2 linked regions of the Azoarcus sp. CIB genome follow. The protein of the gene in region 1 interacts with the protein of each later gene in a pairwise test. Links are inferred from orthologs where the notes say so. Each region holds a gene or a part of one and is shown in the gene's direction. Other genes may lie near its edges.

Region 1 (8,657 bases):
GCCGGACGTGAAGGCCACCTGGTGGGCGTTGAAGGTATGCCAGCCCCAGCGGCTGGCGCCCTCGAAGTCCAGCCTCCACTTGCCGTCCGGCTTGATCGTCATCTCGCAGGGCGAGTGCATGATCGAGTCGAGCTTGGCGAAGGCGTTCGACACCTGCACGTCCTCGTGCTTGAAGGGCACGTCGACGAACGAGACCTTGCGGTACTTGCCCGGCAGGGTCATCGCCTTGATGCGGCTCATCAGGCCGCGGCGGCCTTCCTCGATGACTTCGTAGGCGAACTTCTCGTAGGCCTCGATGCCGTCGGCGCGGATCACCTCTTCCACCAGCTCGCGGATCATGTGGCAGCCCGCGATGCGGGTCTTCTCGTCGAGGATCCAGTACTTCGGCGTGCGCACCGAGCGCTGCGACTCGTGCAGCCAGTCGCGCAGCGGCTCGTCGTTCACCCCGGTCTTGCGGCAGGTGATCATGTAGCCGTCGCCGAAGCGCTGCGTCTGGCCGGTGGACATCGAGCCCGGCGTCACTGCGCCGGTGTCGATCACGTGGGTGACGCCGCCGACCCAGCCGATCAGGCGCCCGTCCCAGAAGATCGGGACGATGGTCGCGATGTCGCACGGGTGCACGTTGCCGATCGCGCAGTCGTTGGTCGTGAACATGTCACCGGGATTGATGCCGGGGTTGCCCTCCCAGTTGTTCTCGATCATGTACTTGATCGCCGCGCCCATCGTCCCGACGTGGATGATGATGCCGGTCGAGGTCAGCACGCAGTCGCCCGCGGCGTTGTACAGCGTGAAGCACAGTTCGCCTTCCTGCTCCACGATCGGGCTCGCGGCAATCTTCTTGGCCGTCTCGCGGGCATGCACCAGGCCGCCGCGCAGCTTGGAGAACAGCTTCTCGTAGCCGATCGGGTCGCTGTCGCGGAATTCCAGCTTCTCCTGGCCGTTGTAGTAGCCAGTCGCCTTGGTGCGCTCGATGATGCCGTCGCGGAACTGCTTCAGCGTCTGGCCGTTCTTCAGCAGGTCGGCGAGGCCGACTTCCTTGTTGCTCAACATATTCATGATGGGTCTCCTCGATGATGGTTGGCCCCCGGGACGGCTCCAGTCCCGCCCCTGCGCGGGGCGCCGGTCGTCCCGGTACGGCCCGGACGGCTACCGGACTTCTTTGAGGTGGAACAGGCGGTGCTTGTCGACCGTGGTCTCGAAGCCGTCGGGCACGACGAAAGTCGTGGCATCCGATTCGATGATCGCGGGCCCGACGATGTGGTTGCCGGCCTTGAGCGATTCCATCTTCCACAGCGCGGCCTCGACCCAGCGCTTGTGGCGGTAGAACGGACGGGTGCCGAGATAGGCTTCCTTGGGCGGGATCGGGCCGCAATCCACGTCTTCCGGCAGCACCGGCTTCTGCGTCACGACCATGCCGCGCAGGATCGCGCCCGTCACCGAGAACCCGAGTTCGGGCGACCGTGCCGAGTTGGCATAGACGCGCCCGTAGGTGTTCTCGAAGGCCTCGATGATCTGGTTCCAGTCGGCCGCCGTCGCTGCGGTCGACACCGGCGACACGATTTCCAGGTCGTTCAGCTGCCCCATGTACTGCATCTTGTAGCCGGGGATCAGCAGCACGTCTTCCGGCTTGTAGCCGTTGATGACGAACTCGTCGATGACCTTCACTGCCAGCTCTTCCCACGCGTCCTGCAGGCTCGCGCAGGCCGCCGCCTTGTCCGCATCGCTTGCGAACTGGGCGACGCCGAGGTCGACCGACTTGTCGTAGCGGTACTCGAAGTCGGCGCACGCGCAGCCGAAAGCCGAGAAGCCGGCGGCCCACGCGGGCACGACCACGTCCTTGAAGCCGACCCCTTCGGTGTAGCCGTAGGTATGCACCGGACCGGCGCCCCCGTACGAGAAGCACGTGAACTCGGCCGGGTTGTAGCCCTTCGCGCTGATGTTGGCGCGCAGGTACTCGGACAGCGTCAGGTCGAGCAGCTCGATCACGCCGGCCGCCGCATCCTCGACCGACAGTCCCAGCGGATCGGCGATCTGCGCCTTGATATGGTCACGTGCGCGCTGCACGTCGAGCTTGATCGCGCCGCCGAGGAAGTTGTTCGGGTTGAGGTAGCCCAGCACCACGTGGCAGTCGGACACCGACACCGTGTCGAGTCCGCTTTCCGGCCAGCAGGTGCCGACGCGGTAGCCGGCGCTGTCGGGACCGAGCTTGATCGACTTGCTGTACGGGTCCAGACGCACGAAGCTGCCCGCGCCCGCGCCCACCGAGTCCATCGCCACCAGCGGCAGCGACAGCACCAGGCGCGCCATGTCCGGATCCGACTTGATCGCGAAGCTGCCCTTGGTGATCAGCGCGACGTCGAACGAGGTGCCGCCGATGTCCGAGCACGCGATGTTCTCGTCCCCCAGGTACTCGCCCAGCAGTTTCGAGCCGATCACGCCCCCGATCGGGCCGGAGACGATGGTGCGTGCCAGTTCCTTCGCCTTCCACGAGATCGTGCCGCCGTGCGTCGCCATCACGCGCAAATCGAACTTCGCGCCGTGCTTCTTGAAACGGTCGCTGACCTTCTTCAGCGTCTGACGCGACGGTTCCGCGCCATAGGCCTCCAGGATCGTCGTGTTCATGCGGTGGCTTTCCTTGCGCGACGGGTAGTAATCCACCGACGCGAACACCGGGATGTCCACCTTCAACTTCTGCAGCTCGTCCTTGACGAGGTCACGCGCCCGCTGCTCGCTCGTTTCATTCTTGTGCGACTGCAGCAGGCAGATCACGATCGCCTGCGATCCGGCTTCGACCAATTCGCGGGTGGCCTGACGCACCTCGTCCTCGCGCAGCGGAATCACGATCCGGCCCTGCACGTCGGTGCGCTCGGCGACGCCGCGGGTGCGCGACACCGGCACCAGCGGCTCGTCGTAGCGATGGGTGTTCAGGTGGATGCGGTCTTCCAGCGCGTAGCCGAGATAGCTCTGCAGCGCGCGCCCCATCGAATGGATCTGCTCGAAGCCGCGGTTGCAGATCAGGCCCACGTCCAGGCCCTTGCGCATCAGGATGCGGTTCAGCATCGCGGTGCCGGAATACACGCAGGTGACGAGTTCGGGATAAACGTCATCAACTTCCCGGCCCCAGTGGGCCAGCGCGTCCACCGAGGAGTTGTAGATCGCGAGCGACTCATCGCCCGGGTTGCTCTGTGCCTTGCCGACGACGAAGCGGCCGTCTTCCCGCACGAAGAAGGTATCGGTCATCGTGCCGCCGGCATCGATGCCCATCACCTGTACTTGTGATGCTGCCTGTTGGACTTCCATGTTTGTCTCCATCATCTCCTGGATTGTCGAGTCGCCGATGCTGCCGGCCCCCGCAAGACCTATTGCAGCGGACGTGCCAGATTTCGGCCGCTGCAACGCACCAGACCGATGAGCCCGGGAATGGCGGAGAAGCGCCGCGCGCCTCGTGCACCGCAACAGGAAACGCTGCGCGGGGCGTACGACCAGAAAATGGATGACCGTCCGGAAGTCGAACGGACGCACCGGTCACCGCTCGGGGCGTCCGGACGATGCGAACAGAAAGAAACGGGACAAACGGGAAGAGGCGGAGACCGTCCGTGTCAGCACGGACGGCATGGAGCGCACCGCGAGGGCGCGTAACCGGGCGGAGCACGAAGCCCCAAGTGCCGTTGCGTACGGCACAAACGAAAATGCGAAGCCACAAGGGCTTCGCATTCGTTGTTTACAACAGGAAAGATTTCTTCGTCAGAACGGGATGTCGTCGTCGAAGTCCCCGAACCCGCCGCCACCGCCCGACTGGCCCGGCGCCTTCTGCGCCGGCGCCTGCTGCGGAGCCTGGCGCGCAGGCGCCGCGGCCGGGGCATCGTAGCCACCGCCCATCGGCGCATCTCCACCGCCGCCGCCCTGGCGCGAACCCAGCATCTTCATCTCGTCGCCGCGGATCTCGGTCGTGTAGCGGTCCTGGCCGTCCTTGTCCTGCCACTTGCGCGTCTGCAGGCGCCCTTCGACGTAGAGCTGGCTGCCCTTGCGCAGGTACTGCGCCGCGATCTCGGCCAGACGGCCGAAGAACACCACGCGGTGCCACTCGGTCGCTTCCTTGCGCTCGCCGGTCGCCTTGTCCTTCCACGTCTCGGTGGTCGCCACGGTGATGTTGCAGATCGCGTCGCCGCTCGGCGCATAGCGGGTTTCCGGATCGCGGCCCAGATTGCCGATCAGGATGACTTTGTTCAACGAAGCCATGAGGTTCTCCTCGGATGTTTCAGGTTAGTGCGCCGCCGACGCCGGCGTTACGCGGCGGGCGGGCGGATTCATTGAGGCTGCGAGCAGCAGCCAGATCACGGCGAGCACGCCGCACACGAGGTTCACGGCGCCCGTGCCGAAGTGTTCGGCCAGCCAGCCCCCCAGCATACCGCCGAGGAACAGCCCGGCCGACTGCAGCGTGTTGTACAGACCGAGCGCCGTGCCTTTCGCATGCGCCGGCGCCACCTTGGAGATCCAGGACGGCAGGATTGCCTCGAGCACGTTGAAGGCGACAAAGAACAGCGTCAGCCACAGGCCCAGCGTCACGACACTCTGGCCGAAAGCGAAGAGCCCCGCCTGCACGACCACCAGCAGCGCAACCGCAGCGCCGAACACCAGCTTCATGCGATTGTGCCGCTCGGCCGCGATAACCGCCGGCACCATCACCGCGAATGACAGCACGACGGCAGGCAGATAGACCTTCCAGTGCTCGGGCAACGGCAGGTTCGCCCCGCTCACCAGCGCAGCCGGCACCATCACCCACATCGCCGTCTGGATCAGGTGCAGCACGAACACGCCGACGTTCAGGCGCATCAGCTGGCCGTCCCGGAACACCTCGCCGAAAAGCCCGGTCGGTGCACGCGGCACTGGCGGCGCAGCCGGCACGACATACAGCACCACGCCGATCGCCGCAGCCGCGAGCACGGCCGTCAGCCAGAAGATCCCGCTCATGCCGATCGCATTATACAGAAGCGGCGCCGCGACCATCGACAGCGCGAACACCAGTCCGATGCTCGAACCGATCATCGCCATCACCTTGGTGCGATGCTGGTCGCGCGTCAGGTCCGCCGCGAGCGCCGTCACCGCCGCCGAGATCGCCCCCGCGCCCTGCAGCGCACGCCCCGCGATCACCGTCCCGATATCGCTGGCCAGCGCCGCAACGGCGCTCCCGATCAGGAACAGCACCAATCCGAACACGATCACCGGCTTGCGCCCGAATCGATCCGACGCCGCGCCGAAGGCCATCTGCAGGAAGGCCTGTGTCAGCCCGTAGGCGCCGATCGCCAGCCCCACCAGGGTCAGGTTGTCACCCCCGGGGATCGTGTGCGCGTGCACCGAGAACACCGGCAGGATCAGGAACAGTCCGAGCATGCGCAGCGCGAAGATCGCGGCAAGGCTCGCGCCAGCCCGGCGTTCTGCGGGGGTCATCGGATCGTGCTCGGGTCGGGCCATCGGTCTCGGGGCGGGAACAAAACGGCGATTCTAGCACCCGCCGCGCGCCGGTTTGGCTTGCGTCGGCGTTCTCTCGTATAGTGGCACGTTACCCTTCGTCAGCCCGCCCCATGGACGAAATCCGCATTCGCGGCGCCCGCACCCACAATCTCAAGAACGTCAGCCTCGAGTTGCCGCGCAACCGGCTCACCGTGATCACCGGATTGTCCGGCTCCGGCAAATCCTCGCTGGCCTTCGACACGCTCTACGCCGAAGGCCAGCGCCGCTACGTCGAATCGCTGTCGGCCTACGCGCGCCAGTTCCTGCAACTGATGGAAAAGCCCGACGTCGACCTCATCGAGGGCCTGTCGCCCGCGATCTCGATCGAGCAGAAAGCCACCAGCCACAATCCGCGTTCGACGGTCGGCACGATCACCGAAATCCACGACTACCTGCGCCTGCTCTTTGCGCGCGCCGGCACCCCGCATTGCCCCGACCACCCCGAGCGCCCGCTCGAGGCGCAGACCGTCTCCCAGATGGTCGACCACGTCCTCGCGCTGCCCGAAGACACGCGCCTGATGATCCTCGCGCCCGTCGTCGCCTACCGCAAGGGCGAACAGAGCGACCTCTTCGCCGACCTGCGCGCGCAAGGCTTCGTGCGCGTGCGCGTCGACGGCCGGATCGCCGAACTCGACGCGATGCCCGCGCTCGAAAAGGGCCGCCGTCACACCGTTGAAGTCGTCATCGACCGCCTCAAGGTGCGCGCCGACCAGCGCGGCCGCATCGCCGAATCCTTCGAGACCGCGCTCACCCACGCCGACGGCCGCGCCGTTGCGCTCGAGATGGACACCGGCACCGAGCACCTCTTCTCCGCTCGCTTCGCCTGTCCCGTCTGCAGCTACGCGCTTGCCGAACTCGAGCCCCGCCTGTTCTCGTTCAACAACCCGGCCGGCGCCTGCCCCAAATGCGACGGACTCGGCCAGGTCGAATTCTTCGATCCCGCACGCGTCGTCGCCCACCCCGAACTCTCGCTCGCCGCCGGCGCGATCCGCGGCTGGGACCGCCGCAACCAGTTCTACTTCCAGATGCTCGCAAGCCTCGCCGACCATTACGGCTTCGACATCGACACCCCCTTCGGCGAATTGTCCGACGAGGTCCGACAGGTCGTCCTGCACGGCTCCGGCCGCCACAAGATCGCCTTCCGCTACCTCTCCGACAACGGACGCATGGTCGCGAAGGAGCACCCCTTCGAAGGCATCGTCCCCAACCTCGAGCGCCGCTTCCGCGAGACCGACTCCACCGCCGTGCGCGAGGAACTCACCAAGCTGCGCGCGACCCAGGCCTGCCCGAGCTGCCACGGCACCCGCCTGCGCACCGAGGCGCGCAACGTCCTCATCGGCGACCGCTCGCTGCACGAAATCAGCCGCATGCCGCTGGGCGAAAGCAAGGCCTTCTTCGACGGACTCGCGCTCACCGGCCACCGCGGCCTCGTCGCGGCCAAGATCGTCAAGGAAATCTCCGACCGCCTCAGCTTCCTGATCAACGTCGGCCTCGACTACCTCTCGCTCGACCGCTCCGCCGACACCCTCTCCGGCGGCGAAGCGCAGCGCATCCGCCTCGCCAGCCAGATCGGCTCCGGCCTCACCGGCGTCATGTACGTCCTCGACGAACCCTCGATCGGCCTGCACCAGCGCGACAACGACCGCCTCCTCGGCACGCTGCGCCAGCTGCGCGACCTGGGCAACACCGTGATCGTCGTCGAGCACGACGAGGACGCGATCCGCTGCGCCGACTACGTCGTGGACATGGGCCCCGGCGCGGGCGTGCACGGCGGCGAAATCGTCGCGCGCGGCACGCCCGCCGACATCGTCGCGAGCGAGGCATCGCTCACCGGCGCCTACCTCGCCGGCCGCTACACCATTCCCGTGCCGGCACGACGCTCCGCCCCCGACCCGGAGCGCCACCTGCTGCTTCTAGGCTGCACCGGCAACAATCTCAAGAACGTCGAACTCACGCTCCCGGTCGGTCTCCTCACCTGCATCACCGGCGTGTCGGGCTCGGGCAAGTCGACGCTCATCAACGACACACTGTACGCCCTCGCCGCCAAGCACCTCTATGGCTCTACGACCGAGCCCGCCCCGTTCTCGGCCGTGCACGGCCTCGACCACTTCGACAAGGTCATCAACGTCGACCAGAGCCCCATCGGCCGCACCCCACGCTCAAACCCCGCGACCTACACCGGGATGCTGACACCGGTCCGCGAACTCTTCGCCGGCGTCCCCGAGGCGCGCGCCCGCGGCTACGGCCCCGGCCGCTTCTCCTTCAACGTCAAGGGCGGGCGCTGCGAAGCCTGTCAGGGCGATGGCCTGATCAAGGTGGAAATGCACTTCCTGCCCGACATGTACGTCCCCTGCGACGTGTGCCACAGCAAGCGCTACAACCGCGAAACGCTGGAAATCCGCTACAAGGGCAGGACCATCTACGAAGTCCTCGACATGACCGTCGAAAACGCCCTCGAATTTTTCCGCGCGGTCCCCACCGTCGCGCGCAAGCTCGAAACGCTGATGGACGTCGGCCTCGGCTATATCCGCCTGGGCCAGAGCGCAACCACGCTCTCCGGCGGCGAAGCCCAGCGCGTGAAGCTCGCGCTGGAGCTATCCAAACGCGACACCGGCCGCACCCTCTACATCCTCGATGAACCCACTACCGGCCTGCACTTCCGCGACATCGAACTCCTGCTCGGCGTACTCCACCGCCTGCGCGACCACGGCAACACCATCGTCGTCATCGAGCACAACCTCGACGTCATCAAGACCGCCGACTGGCTCATCGACCTCGGCCCCGAAGGCGGCGACCGCGGCGGCCGCATCCTGTGCAGCGGCCCACCCGAACTCATCGCCGCGCATCCCGACAGCCACACCGGCCGCTACCTGAAACGCATGCTCACGCCTGCCACGCGCGGGTAATGCAGAAAAATGCAGGCAATCGCGCTTACAATTTGAAGCGGACCACCTTCGAGTATTCCGGACAATACGGCGGCCAGCGCACAGCACCGCCTACAGAATTCAGGAGAACCTCATGCCCGAAGTCCCGAGCGACGTACAGAGCGTCTTCCTCGATCGCATCGAGCGCCGCGTCAAGATCCTCAAGACCCTGCTGGAGGCCGGCCTGGGCGTCTATCAGGCCACCGAGGAACAACAGCGCAA
Region 2 (4,340 bases), 1.3 Mb from region 1 along the record:
CGGCAGCGAAGTTCGGCACGCCCGCTTCCGACGGCGGCATGAGAGCGGCCAGGAATGAGGTTCCGATGGGGTTGATGTGATCGCGTGCGACGATGCTGGCGGTTGGGAGGAGGCATGCCTCAAACCCGCAAAGCAAATGGGCCACCTCGAAAGGTGGCCCATCTACTTGGCTTTACTGGCTCCCCGACCTGGGCTCGAACCAGGGACACACGGATTAACAGTCCGTTGCTCTACCAACTGAGCTATCGGGGATCGGTATCGTCTGCTCATGCAGGATGCTGCAGGAGCCAAATTTTGGCTCCCCGACCTGGGCTCGAACCAGGGACACACGGATTAACAGTCCGTTGCTCTACCAACTGAGCTATCGGGGAATTGAGCCGCGCATTATAGGTAGCGCACGGCTATGCGTCAATATTGCTTGCGCGGATTCTTAAGCCTTCACGACCGTGGCAATCGCCTTCGCGACGTAGCCGATGTTGCGCGAGTTGAGGGCGGCGAGGCAAATGCGGCCAGTCGACACGGCGTAGATGCCGAAGTCGTTCCTGAGCTGTTCGACCTGCGCGGCCGACAGGCCGGTGTAGGAGAACATGCCGCGCTGCTGGATCACGAACGAGAAGTCCTGCGCGACGCCGGCCGCCTTCAGGTTTTCGACCAGCCCGGTACGCATCGCGCGGATGCGGTCGCGCATGCCGGCCAGTTCGTCTTCCCACATCTGACGCAGTTCGGCCGAATTCAGCACTGCCGCGACGATGGCGCCGCCATGGATCGGCGGATTGGAGTAGTTGGTGCGAATCACGCGCTTGACCTGCGACAGCACGCGGGCCGACTCGTCCTTGTTCGCGGTGACGATCGACAGGGCGCCCACGCGCTCGCCGTAAAGCGAGAACGACTTCGAGAACGAGCTCGAAACGAAGAATTGCAGACCACTGGCGGAGAACAGGCGCACGGCGACCGCGTCCGGCTCGATGCCGTCGGCGAATCCTTGGTAGGCCATGTCGAGGAAGGGCACAAGGCCGCGTTCGCGGCATGCACCGACGACCTCGCCCCACTGGGCTTCGGTCAGATCGGCCCCCGTCGGGTTATGGCAGCAGGCGTGCAGCACGACGACAGAGCCCGGGGCGAGCTGTTCGAGCTTGACCTTCATGCCGGCGAAGTTCACGCCGCGGGTGCTTGGCTCGTAGTACGGATAGTTCTCGACCGGGAAGCCGGCGGACTCGAACAGCGCGCGGTGGTTTTCCCAGCTGGGATCCGAGATGTAGACGGTTGCGCCGGGGACCAGGCGCTTGAGGTAGTCGGCGCCGACCTTCAGCGCGCCCGTGCCGCCCAATGCCTGGACGGTGACGACCTGGCCGTTGGCGATGAGGGCCGAATCCTTGCCGAAGAGCAGGTTCTGCACGGCGGTGTTGTATGCCGCGGGGCCTTCGATCGGCTGGTAGCCGCGCGGCGGCATCGCTTCGAGACGCGACTTCTCGGCCGTCTTCACAGCTGCGAGCAGCGGAATCTTGCCGTTGTCGTCATAGTAGACGCCGACGCCGAGGTTCACCTTCTCAGTGCGCCCGTCGGCGATGAAGGCCTCGTTCAGTCCGAGGATCGGGTCACGGGGTGCCATCTCGACGGCGGCGAAGATCGAAGCGGGCATTAAACAACTCCAGGTTGGGCGGGGGGCGTCGGGGGACTGAACCTGTCGCGTTGGTGACGGTCCATCCTGCCGTGCCTTGAGCCGAGTTTTGCGAAATAATGCGCATTTGCCCGACTCTGTTTCGTCTATCGCAACAAACGGGCAAGCGCTTGAAACAGCCGGAAATTCTAGCATGACGAGTTCGACGGACAGTGTTCCGGTGGTGACTTTCGAAGGGAGTCCGTTCAGACTCCATCAGCCTTTTGCGCCCGCGGGCGACCAGCCGGCAGCGATCGATCTGCTGACCGAGGGGGTGTCCGACGGCCTGATGTTCCAGACCCTGCTCGGCGTGACCGGCTCGGGCAAGACCTACACGATGGCGAACGTCATTGCGCGCTGCGGCCGACCCGCCCTGGTGCTGGCGCCGAACAAGACGCTAGCCGCGCAGTTGTACGCCGAATTCCGGGAGTTCTTTCCCGAGAACGCCGTCGAATATTTTGTCTCGTACTACGACTACTACCAGCCGGAAGCCTATGTTCCGTCGCGCGATCTCTTCATCGAGAAGGATTCAAGCATCAACGAGCACATCGAGCAGATGCGCCTGTCGGCAACGAAGAGCCTGATGGAGCGGCGCGACGTGGTGATCGTCGCGACGGTGTCGTGCATCTACGGTATCGGCGACCCGGTCGATTACCATGCGATGATCCTGCATCTGCGTGAGGGCGAGCGCATTGCCCATCGCGACCTCGTGCAGCGACTCGTGGCGATGCAGTACACCCGCTCCGACATCGACTTCCGGCGCGGGACCTTCCGTGTGCGCGGCGACGTGATCGACGTGTTTCCGGCGGAGAATGCCGAGTATGCGGTGCGGATCGAGATGTTCGACGACGAGATCGAGCATCTGACGTTGTTCGACCCCCTTACCGGGCACCTGAAGCAGAAGCTCGTCCGCTTTACCGTTTACCCGTCCAGCCACTACGTTACTCCGCGCGCGACGGTGCTGCAGGCGATCGAGGCGATCAAGGATGAGCTGCGCGATCGAGTCAGTGATTTTCAGCGCGCGGGTAAGCTGGTGGAAGCTCAGCGCATCGAGCAGCGCACGCGCTTCGATCTGGAGATGCTCAACGAGATGGGGTTCTGCAAGGGCATCGAGAACTACTCGCGCCATTTGTCGGGGCGCGGCCCAGGCGAGCCGCCGCCGACGCTGATCGACTATCTGCCGCCGGACGCGTTGCTGTTCGTCGATGAGTCGCACGTGGCGATTCCGCAGGTGGGCGGCATGTACAAGGGTGACCGTTCGCGTAAGGAGAACCTCGTCGAATACGGATTCCGTATGCCGTCGGCACTCGACAACCGGCCGCTGAAGTTCGAGGAATTCGAGCGCCTGATGCCGCAGACGATCTTCGTGTCCGCGACGCCTGCGAATTACGAGGCGACGCACCAGGCGCAAGTCGTCGAGCAGGTCGTCCGCCCCACGGGGCTGATCGACCCCGCGGTGGAGGTCAGGTCCGCAAGCACTCAGGTCGACGACCTGCTGTCCCAGGCCAAGCGCCGTATTGCCGTGGGTGAGCGCGTGCTGGTAACGACGCTGACGAAGCGGATGGCGGAGGACCTCACCGATTATCTTGCCGAAAACGGCATTCGCGTGCGTTACCTGCATTCCGACATCGACACGGTCGAGCGTGTCGAGATTATCCGCGATCTGCGTCTCGGGGAGTTCGATGTGCTGGTGGGCATCAACCTGCTGCGCGAAGGTCTGGATATTCCCGAGGTGTCTCTTGTGGCGATTCTGGACGCGGACAAGGAAGGTTTCCTGCGTTCCGAGCGCTCGCTGATCCAGACGATCGGGCGGGCCGCACGGCATATCCACGGCCGCGCGATCCTATACGCGGACGTGGTGACGCGCTCGATGCGCGCCGCGATGGACGAGACCGAGCGACGTCGGGCAAAGCAGCTCGCGTTCAACGCCGAACACGGTATCGTCCCGAAGTCGGTGACCAAGCGCATCAAGGACATCATCGACGGCGTCTACTCGAGCAGCGACGAGCGCAATGCGAATGTAGCGCAGGAGGCGCGGGCCGAATATTTCGCGATGGACGAGAAGTCCGTCGCGAAGGCGATCCGGAAACTCGAGAAGGAAATGCAGGAACATGCCCGCAACCTCGAATTCGAAAAGGCTGCAGCAGCCCGGGACGAATTGTTCAGGCTGCGCCAGCGCGCGTTCGGCGCGGACCAGCATGGGGAGGCCTGAGAGGTGACGTCGTGACGAAAATCCTGTTCGTATGTACCGGCAACATCTGCAGATCCCCTACTGCCGAAGGTGTGGCGCGGCATGCCATCCGCGCGGCGGGGCTCGACGGGGTGATCGAGGTCGAATCGGCCGGGACGCACGGCTATCACGTCGGTGAGGCGCCCGATCCGCGCACGCGCAAGGCGGCCAAGAAGCGCGGCTACGATCTTTCGATGTTGCGGGCGCGAAAACTCGAACCGGCGGACTTCGAGGCCTTCGACCTGTTGCTCGCGATGGACACCGGGCACCTTGAGATCATGAAGCGAAACTGTCCCGACGAGCATCGCGGCAAGGTCAGGCTCTTCATGAGCTACGCACGCCGCTTCAAGGCTGACGAAGTGCCCGATCCCTATTACGGCGGCGAGCGCGGGTTCGATCTGGTACTCGACTACTGTGAAGATGCGATCGGGGGGCTCGTCGACGTGCTGAGGT

What was found.
Region 2: the proteins of uvrA (region 1) and uvrB interact in binary tests that used the Escherichia coli proteins (3 or more experiments, as listed by UniProt). The link is inferred for Azoarcus sp. CIB from one-to-one orthologs.

What each region holds. Positions count from the first base shown.
Region 1 is NZ_CP011072.1:4,466,677-4,475,333, forward strand. What follows is about bases 5,261-8,617. They hold uvrA (excinuclease ABC subunit UvrA), read left to right. Parts: upstream 5,261-5,582; coding sequence 5,583-8,417; downstream 8,418-8,617. Other genes in these bases: AzCIB_RS20020 (MFS transporter), read right to left, coding at 5,261-5,448; AzCIB_RS20030 (hypothetical protein), read left to right, coding at 8,530-8,617. In the rest of the region: AzCIB_RS20005 (hydantoinase B/oxoprolinase family protein), read right to left, coding at 1-1,056; AzCIB_RS20010 (hydantoinase/oxoprolinase family protein), read right to left, coding at 1,147-3,300; ssb (single-stranded DNA-binding protein), read right to left, coding at 3,745-4,239; more of AzCIB_RS20020, read right to left, coding at 4,264-5,260; more of AzCIB_RS20030, read left to right, coding at 8,618-8,657. UniProt on the Escherichia coli protein: The UvrABC repair system catalyzes the recognition and processing of DNA lesions. UvrA is an ATPase and a DNA-binding protein. A damage recognition complex composed of 2 UvrA and 2 UvrB subunits scans DNA for abnormalities.
Region 2 is NZ_CP011072.1:3,149,179-3,153,518, reverse strand. Bases 1,437-4,340 are described here. They hold uvrB (excinuclease ABC subunit UvrB), read left to right. Parts: upstream 1,437-1,811; coding sequence 1,812-3,869; downstream 3,870-4,340. Other genes in these bases: AzCIB_RS13935 (low molecular weight protein-tyrosine-phosphatase), read left to right, coding at 3,881-4,340; AzCIB_RS13945 (amino acid aminotransferase), read right to left, coding at 1,437-1,639. In the rest of the region: AzCIB_RS13960 (Lon protease family protein), read left to right, coding at 1-58; more of AzCIB_RS13945, read right to left, coding at 431-1,436. UniProt on the Escherichia coli protein: The UvrABC repair system catalyzes the recognition and processing of DNA lesions. A damage recognition complex composed of 2 UvrA and 2 UvrB subunits scans DNA for abnormalities.